4 regions of the Nostoc sp. CmiVER01 genome follow, and region 1 is predicted to be linked to each of the others. Evidence: predicted binding sites of a transcription regulator. Region 1 holds the regulator's gene; each other region holds the start of a gene.
What was found. Region 1 encodes NtcA, which controls nitrogen genes in cyanobacteria. Its sites were predicted from a motif close to TNTGTANNNNNNNNTACANA; they were not measured.

Region 1 (3,218 bases):
TGCGCCTCCCGAAAAAACCAATTGATTACGGGCTATATCGGTGAAAAATTCTATCTGCTTTTCTCCTCTAACGTAATTACCAGCCGAGAAAATCCGCACCACGTATTCTTGACCATCGCCAATTGGCTTGCTCAACTGGTCAATCCTATCCTGAGTCACGCGCAGTAGCTCTACATTTGCAGGATTCGCCCCAGGCTCACTTAATCTGAGGTTGGCGTTGCGATTGGCTTCTTGTAAAAGTTGTATCACTGCCTGACGAGCAGCAGCAGGTTGGGTAACACGAACTACAGCAGCAGCCAGAACTTGACTGCGAACTAAGGCTAGCTTACCTAGACGCAGATCGCGGTAGGACTGATAATATTTTTCCAACCTGGCAACTTCCATTTCTAGTTGCTCCTGTTGTGCTTCCAAGTCTTTGAGGCGTGATTCCCGTTTGGCAATTACTTGCTCTCGCGCTGCAACTTCTACATTACGCTTTTGAATTAATTGATCGAGTTGGGCAATTTTTTGATCGCGTACTTCTATGCCTTCTTGGCGATTGGCAAGTTCGCGATCGCGTTTTTCAATAGCTGTTTTGGCTTCGTCAATAGCTTTTTTAGCTTCAGCGTACAGTCGTTGACGCTCTGTCTTTAGTAGTTCAACTGCGGCCTGTAGCTCCTTTCTCTGATTGTAAACGCTTTGCAATTCAGCTATAGCTTTTTGGTATTGAGGTACAACTTGTTCTAGCTGACTTTGAGTGCGTTGGAGTTGAGTTTGAGTTTGAGCTTGTTGACTAATGGTGCGGTTCAACTGAGCTTGTGTTTGGCGTTGTTTGGCATTGGCCGCCTGCAAATATTGATTAATTACCTGCAAGTCTTGTTGTGCTTTTGTTTGGGCAATTCTTGCTTGGTTTAGCTCACTCTCTACCTGACTTTTTTGAGTTTCTGCGGTTTTTAGCTGTTCCCGCTTCTGTCTGAGGTCTGTTTGAATATCTTCTAATTCAAAGACTCCCTTTCGCAAGCCTTCGTCGGCAGCGAATAAAATCCCTAATGTTGATGCAGAAATCAAACCGCCCGTAAAAATAGTTACTAGTACAGCAGTATTTTTTGGACGTAGGTTAAAAAGTGAGAGGCGGGCTTTGCCAACTCGTGTGCCGATGCGATCGCCCACGGTTGCAATTACGCCTCCCAGAATTAAAATTGCTGCGATGAGGATGTATCCGGTGGTCATCTTTAGCTACCGAAATCCTTCCAGATACAGCCTACTACTTTTAAGCATTGTCTGGAAAGAAGTGGAAATTGGCAATAGCTGAAATTACTCAATTTTAGATTTACCTCTAGCTATTAGTGTCATTTTTCAAAATAAAACACGCGCCGATTCCCCTTTCTCCAATTGATTTTATGTAAATTGCCTACTTAAGGTAACAGGTTTGTGCACAGTAATTTTCTTTTTGTGGATAGAAATCATCTTTTTCTCACGTAAATCCCCTAGTAGCCTAGTAACAGTAACACGAGTTGAACCAATTGCTTCTGCGATCGCTTGATGAGATAACTTCAGATCAATTGTGATCCCATCTGCACAAGGAACTCCAAAATCTCGACAAAGAATTAGCAAAAAACTCACCAACCTAGAACCCATATCTCGGTGAGCGAGAGTTTCAATCATCATCTCTGTTTGTAAAATGCGCGAAGACAGACCTCGCAGCATTAACATTGATAATTCTGGATTTTCCTTGAGTGCTTGCTCTACTTGTTCAATTGGTGCTGACAGTAATTCCGCAGGCGTAAATGCAACCGCATGGTAAAACCGATCTGACTTATTTCCCGTCAGCAATGACAATACACCAAAAACACTATTTTCCCGCAGCAACGCTACCGTTATTTCCTCTCCTGCCTCATACACCCTGGAAAGTTTAACAGCACCTTTCAAAAGAAAATAAACTCGTTCGGCAGGATCGCCAGGAAAAAAGATCGTTTTATTGCGTTCAAACGTTTCCACAACTGGCGGAAACGCCCCGGTCGCCATCTGACGAAATACATTTGCTAGGGCTTTATCTTGTGTCACGATCATCTCCCTTCCCCTACCCAATGCCGGAAAAACAAAAACTGATTACCTAAGAATACACCCGAAAAATGAATAAAGCACCGTCAACCTTTCTGTACTTTCCTATACTCAAACTAATCTCTTCATAACTCTTTGTTTATAATGATACATAATTGGTGATCCTTTCAGCTACAAATTGTTGATAAGTACTTCCAATAGCAGTATTAAAAAGGGTTTTTTAAAGAACAAATAAAGTTATTTTGGAAATATCTTTAGGAAAAATCAAGATTTTTGTCATAGCAAACACTCTTACCAATATTCATTTTTGCAAAGCCTGTATAAAACAAAGACAAAACGTGCCTCAGATTCTAGTATGCTCCTAGATGATCGATCGCATTAACAATTTATATGCTAAATCTGACTGGAAAAAATGCTCTTGTTACAGGTATTGCCAATAACCGCTCGATCGCCTGGGGCATCGCCCAACAGTTGCACCTCGCCGGAGCAAACCTGGGTATTACTTACCTGCCCGATGAACGCGGCAAGATGGAGAAAAAAGTTGCGGAATTGGTAGAACCCCTCAACCCCAGCTTATTTGTTCCCTGTAATGTCCAAAATGATGAACAGATTCAATCTACCTTTGAGACAATCCGTGAAAAGTGGGGAAAGCTAGACATCCTCATCCATTGTCTTGCCTTTGCCAGCAAAGATGATTTGACTGGAGATTTTAGTCAAACCTCTCGTTCTGGCTTCAACACCGCCTTAGAAATTAGTACCTACTCACTGGTGCAGTTAACTGGTGCAGCTAAACCTTTGATGACAGAGGGAGGTAGTATCGTCACCCTCACATATTTAGGCGGTGTTAGGGCAATCCCTAACTATAATGTCATGGGAGTTGCCAAAGCTGGCTTAGAAATGAGTGTACGTTACCTAGCCGCCGAACTAGGGCCACAAAATATCCGCGTCAATGCCATTTCCGCAGGCCCCATCCGCACCTTGGCATCTTCAGCAGTGGGTGGGATTTTGGATATGATTCATCATGTAGAAGAAGTAGCTCCCCTACGACGCACCGTAACTCAGCTAGAAGTGGGTAATGCTGCCGCTTTCTTATGTAGTGATTTGTCTAGCGGCATTACCGGACAAATTCTATATGTAGATGCAGGATATGAAATTATGGGAATGTAAGATAATTTGGG
Region 2 (3,218 bases), on a different contig from region 1:
TTAAATAATAGATTACAGGTTATTATATGCTAGTAACCTCGAAGATAAACAGATAATTCCCGTTATTTATAACAGAGGAATGCTGCGGTTACTAACTGTTGCTGCGTCGCTTCGTCGCTGAGTGCTTCACAAATTATCTCATCACTCACACCATGCCTTTTCAGGCTCAACCTGTACCAGGTGAACAACATAATGTTAAATTACCAGCCTAGCAATGCGATCGCCTCAAGTTCAAGGATGGTAAAAAATTTCTGGTATAAGAACGGTTAAGGATGTAAAACAACAATAATTTACACCCAAACTGCTAACAGACGCGATTAATCGCGTCTCTACGTTACGCTTCCTCAGAATTATCTCTTTTATGTCCTGGGGATGCTTCGTAAAGTGCATCGAGATGTTGACGCGCATCTTCAACGTTAATCGAACGCATTACCAAAAGTGGCTCTTTAATTAACTTACCAGCGCTATCTAATAATTCTGGATGGGGTACAAATTGTTTTCTTGATGAATAATAACCATAGTTGCCTTGATTATTTATTGGCGAGGAATTTGTCGGGTAAGTTCGCTCCCGATCAAAACTGAACATGATCAAGTTACGAATTAAGTTGCCAACAGCTATAAATGCAAGGATTGTAAAAGCAAGAATGTAAAGCAGGTGTAACATTAGATTTTCCTCCAGAACAACAATTTTTAAAAGTTTATTTTGATTTTGTAACGCTTTGTTTCGCCGACACTGTAACTCATAGTTAAGATGAGTATTTGACACACTTTTTGTGCGATTACATTTATATGAAGCTATTTGTCAACCGTTATTCCACTTACGGTAGCATAGGATACATTGCTTTGTTAATCCAAAAAATGTTAAGAAAGTGTTAAGAGCTATTTACTATTTCTTTAACGGCTGATTTACCGTTTTGTGTAGACGCAAAGAGGGTTGTTGTTATATATCGTTAAGTAGGCTGCCAAAATTTAACAGATGCTCCCATTTGTTGCTTAGGCTTCACGCGTTTGGCGAAAGCGCATTGCAACATTCCAGCATTCTGTTACTAATTGATGCCAAGGCATTAACGTTGCCATATCAATTCCAACTTGTTTATCAGTAGCTGAAAACAGCATCTTCGCCGTATTTAGTTCATCTTGCGCTTGCTTAACCCGCAAAAGCAAGTCAGATTGCTCTTGATGACTCATAAATGATAGTTGTTCGGTTTCGAGTAAATGACGCGATCGCGTAAACCAATGCTGAAAATCTTCCAGCAGGGGTTCTAAAACCGTTCCTAGCAAATTAGTCCCTGGTAAATTTGAGTCTGACATAAATGAGAAGAATATTTCAAACTTTCTTACTAATATTAACGTTATTTACGTTTCTTAATATCTTTTTTAATTTTCTCATAATTTGCGGATGTGGAATTTTGTAACAAACAATACATAAATTATTATATAGTCTTGCTATTGGGTTTGTACAGTGCCTTTGGAGAGGCGTCTATAGGTATAGCTGACAGCAAGTTGCTTTTCTAAAGATAATTTAGCGATGTCTACGACGGGCTACGCCTACGCATGGAATCCTGAATTTGATACTCAGCGAACCGATGAAAAATTTATCTTTCTCCCCTATCACAAATTAAGCCAGTAGTTAGAAGATAAAGGTGAAAAAAGCAAAAATCAAAGTCGTTATAGTTGAATAAGCCTACAGATTCAGATAAATCACCTTTTGTAATCACTTCGTCAATGGTTCAGCAGCCAATGTCGCCAAATTCATCAAATCAGTCAGAACAAGTTGAAAAAATTTATTTACCGCGTACCAGCGAATCAGAAAACTTAAAGAAGATTCGCCACACTGCTTCCCATGTTATGGCAATGGCAGTACAAAAGCTGTTTCCCAAGGCGCAAGTTACAATCGGCCCTTGGATTGAAAACGGTTTTTACTACGACTTCGACAATCCAGAACCATTTAGCGAAAATGATCTCAAAGCCATCAAGAAAGAGATGGCGAAGATTATTAATCGCAAGTTGGCGGTTATTCGAGAAGAAGTCAGCCGCGAAGAAGCCCAACGCCGGATTCAGGGAATTAACGAACCTTACAAGCTAGAAATCCTGGCAGATATCAAAGAGGAACCTATCACGATTTACCACCTGGGGAATGAATGGTGGGATTTGTGTGCTGGGCCTCATCTGGAAAATACCAGTGAATTAAACCCCAAGGCAATTGAACTAGAAAGCGTTGCTGGTGCTTATTGGCGTGGGGATGAAACTAAAGCTCAATTACAACGCATCTACGCTACCGCTTGGGAAAGCCCAGAACAACTCGCTGAATATAAGCGACGTAAAGAAGAAGCACTGCGGCGAGATCACCGGAAACTGGGTAAGGAACTGGGATTATTTGTATTTTCTGATTTAGTGGGGCCGGGTTTACCTTTGTGGACACCCAAAGGCACTCTGTTACGGAGTACTTTAGAAGATTTCCTCAAGCAAGAACAGTTAAAACGGGGTTATTTATCTGTAGTAACGCCTCACATTGCCAGAGTAGACTTATTTAAAACCTCTGGACACTGGCAGAAATATAAAGAAGATATGTTCCCTTTAATGGCAGATGATTCCGAAGCTGCTGCACAGGAACAGGGCTTCGTCATGAAGCCGATGAACTGCCCCTTCCACATCCAAATATATAAGAGTGAGTTACGCTCTTATCGAGAACTACCGATGCGCTTGGCGGAATTTGGTACTGTTTACCGCTACGAACAATCAGGAGAATTGGGTGGTTTAACACGGGTGCGCGGTTTTACTGTAGATGATTCTCACCTGTTCGTCACCCCAGAACAGCTAGATAGTGAATTCCTCAGTGTGGTGGATTTGATTTTGTCGGTGTTCAATAAGCTGCAACTGAAGAACTTTAAAGCTAGACTCAGTTTCCGCGATCCAGCTAGTGATAAGTACATCGGTTCAGATGAAGTTTGGGACAAAGCCGAAGGTGCAATTCGCCGTGCAGTTGAAACCTTGGGAATGGATCACTTTGAAGGTATTGGAGAAGCGGCATTTTATGGCCCCAAACTCGACTTTATCTTTAGTGATGCCCTAGAACGGGAGTGGCAATTAGGAACTGTGCAGGTAGATTACAACTTGCCAGAACGCTTTGATTTGGAATACGTCGCCGAAGATGGTGTTCGCAAACGTCCAGTGATGATTCACCGTGCGCCTTTTGGTTCGCTAGAACGACTAATTGG
Region 3 (3,218 bases), on a different contig from region 1:
GAGGCAAGGAAAAATTTTATTTTGTCTTCCTTGTACCCCTTGCCTTCCTTGTGCCCCCTTTATATGTAATAGAAGATTCCCACTCTCTAGAATTAGGAGTGGGATGCTATTTTGCTAGATTAACTGCTGCAAATTGCAGTTATCTGTAGATGCCGTTGTTAAAGCGATCGTCTCCCTCGTTAAAGGCAGGTTCTAGTTCTGTCACGGTGAACTTATCCAAGTTGGCTTGCAGGGTTTGTTTCTGGCGATCGCTCAATCCTGGAAGATCCAATACATCCTCTACATTTTTGTAGGGAGCATTTGTGATGATTTTCTTAGCCAAGGTGGGATAAAGCCCTGGATACTGTTGAAAAGCTCGGACGTTGGTATTGTTCAAATCAATTTTTTTACCAAATTCCGTTCCTAGCTTCGCATCTGCCCGATTCTGCCGCTCAATTGCCAGAATTGGGACTTGAGGAAATGCAAAACTGTTGAAACTAGCAGCTTGGGCTATCTGAGTTGTTCCCAGCCATCCCCAGCAACTAAGTAACAAGCTAAACACTGTTAATAAACGCGCCAATCCTTTCACGATTTTCTACCTCTTTCCATCAAACAGAAATAAAAGTTTTAAGCTAGCAGCAGTCATGAGTCATGAGTCATGAGTCATTAGCCAGAGTGCCAAGGACAAAAGACAAAGGACAAAGGACAAAACCTGATAGCTTAATCAACACAGCAGTCATCAGAAACTAATATACAGCGTATTAATATCCACAATATTTGCCGTTACTGGGTTTGACTGTACTTTTGCCAAAAATTTTTATTGTGGTAACAGTGATTGATAGCTGCAATACAGTTCTATCCATGATCCTGAGCATTCCCAAATAGACGAAATCTTTTCGGGGTGGCTGATTTTAGCTTCCAACTATACATGAGATCGTTCGATGCCTAATACCGAAAACCCTAGCAGGATGAGTTGATAGCAATGAACTGTGATGTAATATTTCTTAACCTACTAATCATCTACAGCATCATTCTTGATGTACCGTAGACTGGACTGGAAAAAGTCTCGGATTTGATACTACACAATTTTTTAATATTTTCTAGGCTGCGATCGCAGCTAATAAAAATAGACTGTCTACCAAAATCGTGCTTAAAACTGCGCCGCTAAAGGCATACCAGTGTTTTTGCTTTCGGACTAAAGGCAAAACCCCGACTGTCAACAGGACTAAGGCCAAAACTATGGCCCAACTTTGTCCCCAAGGTGTTTGTACTCGTATCAGAGCATTTTGTAATATTTGCGGTACTACATCTGCATCTACTATCATAATTTGCCGCCAATAGGGCATCAAGTCTGCTATATAGAAATATACGTCGGTTAAAACTGTACCTAGTAAAGAACCTAAATAAAACCAGTTACCTACCTTGCCCCAATTCTTTGCCAAACACCAACAAGCAAAGGGTAATCCTATAGACTCTACTGGCAGATGCCATGCAGGTTCCCAACGTAACCAACCCCAGTAAATCGCTCCTGCTAACCAACTCCAGCTAAACCCTAAAAGCAAATCTCCCCATACATAAGTTGCAGGACGTGACATTAAGGTAAAACTTAGCCAAACCCAAAATGCTGTCAGGGCTAAACTTAGACTTGGTAGCGATCGCACTATTGGCGCTTCTACAAATACTGGTACTGTTACCAAAAACACCGCCGCCGCAAACACTAACCAAGTTTGTCGGGCAGAGATAGATAAGGGAAGAGAAGGAGAAAAGGAAAGTGTAGATTCCAATTCCCTGATACCCTTGTGCCCAGTAACAGTTAAATCTAACTCTGTATCAATAGAAGGGGTAGAAGCAGTGTAGGAGGACAATGTATTATTAATCAAAGTTTTTAATATTTGTTACTAAACTTTATTTTATTTAAGATATCACATTTTAAAATCCCCCCCTGGGGGATTGCCTGGGGCATTGTAATTATACTGAAATTTCGGGGAGCGCAGCCGCAAACCAAACAAAACATTCATTCTGCGCCAGACTAATTCACTCAAGTTACCTGATGTACAGAACATCTCTGTAGTTAGCATTTACAAAAAACTACACAGAGGCAGGAAGAGCAAATCAAAAAGGGATTCAACCCTCAATACTGTTCAGTTAAGCTTTTTTCTCTCCTCTTGCTTCCCATGCCTCGTCTACTCCCCTTATCTTACTCGGCTCATGTAATGGGTAAAAAGTCAATAGCATCAGTCCGCTAAATATTAAAGTTTGATGAATTGCCAAAATTTCGTTGACTTATTGATGTGGGTGTAAGAACATGGCCAGCGTCTTAGATGATGTTATTGATTTAGTAAAGTGGAATTTTCTCCAATATCAGGTGCAGTAAAAAGTATAGAAAATAACATCGCTATTAGCTAAGTAATGATGTCTAGAACAGGAAAAAGGTATTAATTGATGGAGTTTATTCAAGCTTTTATTTTGGGTATTGTTCAGGGTATTACAGAGTTTTTGCCAATCAGTAGCACTGCACATCTTCTGATTGTGACAAAAATATTTGGTTGGAAAGAACTAGGTTCTAAAGATTTTGTCGATGCAATTCAGTTTGGCAGCGTTATAGCAATTGTGGGCTATTTTTGGTCGCTGATTTATAGTATTGTCAAAGGTGGAATCGAAGCGCTAAAAGATAAAGACTGGCAACGTGAGGAGTGGAAAATTCTTGTCGGTATTGTAGTAGGAACAATGCCTGCCTTAATTTTCGGCTTTCTTTTGAAAGACATTCTGCCGGAAAGTGCATTAATTATTGCCATCATGTCAATCATCATGGCACTTTTATTAGCTTTGGCAGAGAAAATTGGCACTCGCAAGCGAGATTTTAATTCATTGCAGATTCGGGATGGTATTTTAGTTGGATTAGGACAAACACTTGCTTTGATCCCTGGTGTTTCTCGTTCTGGCTCAACGTTGACAACTGCTTTATTTTTAGGATTAGAACGCGATACAGCAGCGAAATTCTCATTTTTATTAGGATTTCCAACTCTTACCATTGCAACGCTGTATAAGAGTCTGAAAATATTCAAGTTATTTGAAGCTCATCAGTTGCCAGATAATATTGTTGGACTGTTGATTGTAGGGATTATTTCAACCTTTATTTTTTCCTACCTATCAATTGCATTTTTGATCAAATACTTAGCGACCAAAAACACTTTAGTTTTCGTTTGGTATAGATTGGCATTTGGCAGTGCTATTTTAGC
Region 4 (3,218 bases), on a different contig from region 1:
AAAACAGAGGTGATTGGCGGCAAACAGGTTAATTTTAATAAATAAAATCAATGATTAGTTCTGACTATGAAATCAATCAAATTTATTACAAAAGTAGTCAGCATTTCATGGAGTGAATAACTCCTATACCAAGACCAACGATACAACCGTTGCTACTGGTGGTTCTTTTTCTGAGGAAGTCTCAGCAAAGAGAATTTGGGGAGGTGGATTCCCCCAATCCAAATTTTACACAGCTTTCATCGACTGCAGACGATGAGAGTAATGCTAATAAAACTTTCTATCCTGTGGTTGGTGTTGCTTTAGTTAAATAAAGCAAACGCTTAACACCAATAACAGGAACGGAAACAGAAAAGTTACGGTGAAATTATTGTCGTAGTTGGTAAAACTAGTAGGTCTATACGCTTCTCTTTCGACTATTGTAATCCTAGTCCTCCCAACCTGGATTATCTCTAGTTTCTAAATTTTCAATTTATATAACAACTACTGGAAGTTCAAAACTTGAATAGCTTCCAGTTTTTTATGTCTAAATAAAAATAGGGCGAGCAATTTGCCCACCCTATTTTTTGTAGAGAATGGTTAATCCAGAAATAAATTAAACCTTGGCTAATTCTGGGGTAGGACGCTTGCTGTTGCGAATTGATGTAATAGCCTCAGCATAGTCCTTAGCGTTAAATACAGCTGAACCGGCGACAATTGCATTAGCTCCCGCTTCTAAAACTTGCCAGGTATTATTTGCCTTGAGTCCTCCATCCACTTCAATCCAAGGGTCAAGACCGCGTTCATCACACATTTGACGCAGCTTGCGGATTTTGGGTAATACACCAGGGATAAAGCTTTGACCACCAAAACCAGGGTTGACGCTCATAATCAGTACTAAATCACACAAATCTAGAACGTATTCAATTAGCTCTAGAGGACTACCAGGATTAAGTACAACTCCAGCTTTCTTACCAAGCTCTTTAATTTGCCCTAAGGTGCGGTGCAGGTGAGGTGAAGCATTATGTTCGCAGTGTACAGAGATAATATCGGCACCTGCTTTAGCAAATCCTTCTACATATTTTTCTGGCTCCACAATCATTAAGTGGACATCCAAGGTCTTAGTTGTAACCGGACGAATCGCCTCCACAATCAGAGGGCCTATCGTAATATTAGGTACAAAACGACCGTCCATGACATCAACATGAATCCAATCGGCTCCAGCCGCGTCTACGGCCCGAATTTCATCACCCAGACGACTAAAATCGGCTGATAGGATAGATGGAGAAATGACAATGGGTTTTTGAGATAGGTTTTGAGTCATGGCTGGTGGGTTTTTAAGCGTCCTCGTCTGTAAGCATTGTAACAAAACATTGAGCAAGACTCATAATTTTGTTCCCGGATTTTTTGGGAGTAGGGAATGGGGAGTGGAGAGTGGGGAAGATGAGGGAGATGAGAGAGAATAATAACTCCTAACTCCTGTACAGATGAGATTAATCGCGTCTCTACTAATGACAAATGACTAATAACAAATGACTAAAAAACTAACCTGGATAATTTGGGGATTAAGTGCTTCTTGTCTGAGTGCGCCGGTAATCGCTTCGGTTTTAGAATCTGCTCTAGGAACTAATGGCATTGACGCTCTGAGGCTACACCAAGCTCCTTATAATTTAATCGGTCGCAAGATTGCTATTGGTCAGGTGGAAATTGGCCGGCCTGGAATGTTTGGGTGGGATAAGGCGGTGTCTAAAAATCGCGCCATTTCTTTAGCGGGAGTGTTCTTACGCAATGGGCCAGCTAAATCAAATAGTGGTATTGACCCCCACGCTTACAATGTCGCTGGGATGATGGTGAGCCAAGACAAAGCTTTGCCGGGAGTTGCTCCGGGAGCGCGACTGTATTCGTCTGCGGTGGGTTCCACTAAAAGTATGGGTCAGCCAGAAGAGTGCTTGTCAGCCCAGCATATAGCCCTACAAAATGGTGGCGATGTGCGGGCGATTAACTTTAGCTTTGGTGAACCTTTGAGCCGCGATCCTAGACCAGAGGCTACTTTAGACGGCAATGCTTTACTAACTTTATGTGTTGACTGGTCTAGTCGCGTTCATGATGTTTTATATGCGATCGCAGGCAATCAAGGTAAGGGGGGTATTCCTATTCCTACAGATAATTTTAACGGAATAAACGTGGCTTTTTCATCTCGCCGAGGAGGAGTTTTTAACAAAGTAGATGTGGCTAATCTAGCGGGTGCTAACCAAGGAGTGAGCGGAAGGCTAGCTGGAAAGGAATTTAATCTTGATGACCGTATTGCTATCAGTTTAGTTGCTCCTGGGAATAATATTCCTTTGCTCAATCCAGATGGCAAAGCGAACAAGGTTACAGGTACTAGTTTTGCAGCGCCTCAAGTTACGGCTAGTGTTGCTCTATTGCAAGAATTTGGTGACAGACAGATACGGACAAAACAACCACATTGGAGCATTGATGCTCGCCATCATCAAGTAATGAAGGCTGTATTACTGAATTCAGCAGATAAAATCCAAGATAGAGGTGATGGTTTACTGTTAGGAATGAGCCGGACACTAATTGATAAAAAAAATCAAAACTGGCTAGATTCTGATGCTTATAAAGATCCAAAAATTCCCTTAGATGCCCAAATGGGAGCGGGTCATTTAAATGTATTTCGCGCTTATCAGCAATTTAGTAGTGGTCAATGGCAGCCATCAACAACTGTACCTGCCATTGGTTGGGATTATCGTACAGTAAATGCTGGAACCTCTGTTGACTATATATTAGCAAAACCGTTAAAGCAGGGGAGTTTTGTTGCTGTTACTCTGAGTTGGGATCGATTGGTAGAACTCAACGATAAAAATAAAAACCAGCAATATGATGTAGGCGAAAATTTCCGCGATCGCGGTTTGAATAATCTAGATTTATACTTAGTAAAAGCTAATGCTCAAAATTCAGATGCTGGTGCTGTTTGCTCCTCAATCAGCCAAATTGATAGTGTAGAACACATTTTCTGCCCTGTTGCTGCTGCTGGCAATTACAAAATCCGCGTCCAGTTTCGTCAAAAGTTAAATGAAGCGATTCAACCCTATGGTTTAGCTTGGTGGAGTGTACCGATCAATTGAAATAGTGTGCCACAACTTTTATCTGTGTCAACTTACAGCGTTTTTCATTCATTTAAATAACACTCCCTTGTAGGGTAGCACAGCCGTGTGTCCCTACAAAAGTTTTGGTATTTC

Region 2: a site for NtcA is predicted at 1,409-1,428, ahead of RMZ43_RS17085 (DUF2605 domain-containing protein). Genes of this name have one in related genera too.
Region 3: a site for NtcA is predicted at 1,862-1,881, ahead of RMZ43_RS23795 (DUF3120 domain-containing protein). Genes of this name have one in related genera too.
Region 4: a site for NtcA is predicted at 1,327-1,346, ahead of rpe (ribulose-phosphate 3-epimerase). Genes of this name have one in related genera too.

What each region holds. Positions count from the first base shown of each region.
Region 1 covers NZ_JAVRBU020000012.1:234,409-237,626, forward strand. Annotated here, with positions in the region: gene RMZ43_RS22150 (DUF3084 domain-containing protein) at 1-1,209, opposite strand, end outside; gene ntcA (global nitrogen regulator NtcA) at 1,378-2,049, opposite strand; gene fabI (enoyl-ACP reductase FabI) at 2,431-3,207, shown strand.
Region 2 covers NZ_JAVRBU020000009.1:181,946-185,163, forward strand. Annotated here, with positions in the region: gene RMZ43_RS17080 (DUF2973 domain-containing protein) at 335-664, opposite strand; gene RMZ43_RS17085 (DUF2605 domain-containing protein) at 994-1,311, opposite strand; gene thrS (threonine--tRNA ligase) at 1,726-3,218, shown strand, end outside.
Region 3 covers NZ_JAVRBU020000014.1:43,309-46,526, forward strand. Annotated here, with positions in the region: gene psbU (photosystem II complex extrinsic protein PsbU) at 140-568, opposite strand; gene RMZ43_RS23795 (DUF3120 domain-containing protein) at 1,080-1,859, opposite strand; gene RMZ43_RS23800 (undecaprenyl-diphosphate phosphatase) at 2,422-3,218, shown strand, end outside.
Region 4 covers NZ_JAVRBU020000011.1:150,695-153,912, forward strand. Annotated here, with positions in the region: gene rpe (ribulose-phosphate 3-epimerase) at 593-1,300, opposite strand; gene RMZ43_RS20225 (S8 family serine peptidase) at 1,509-3,104, shown strand.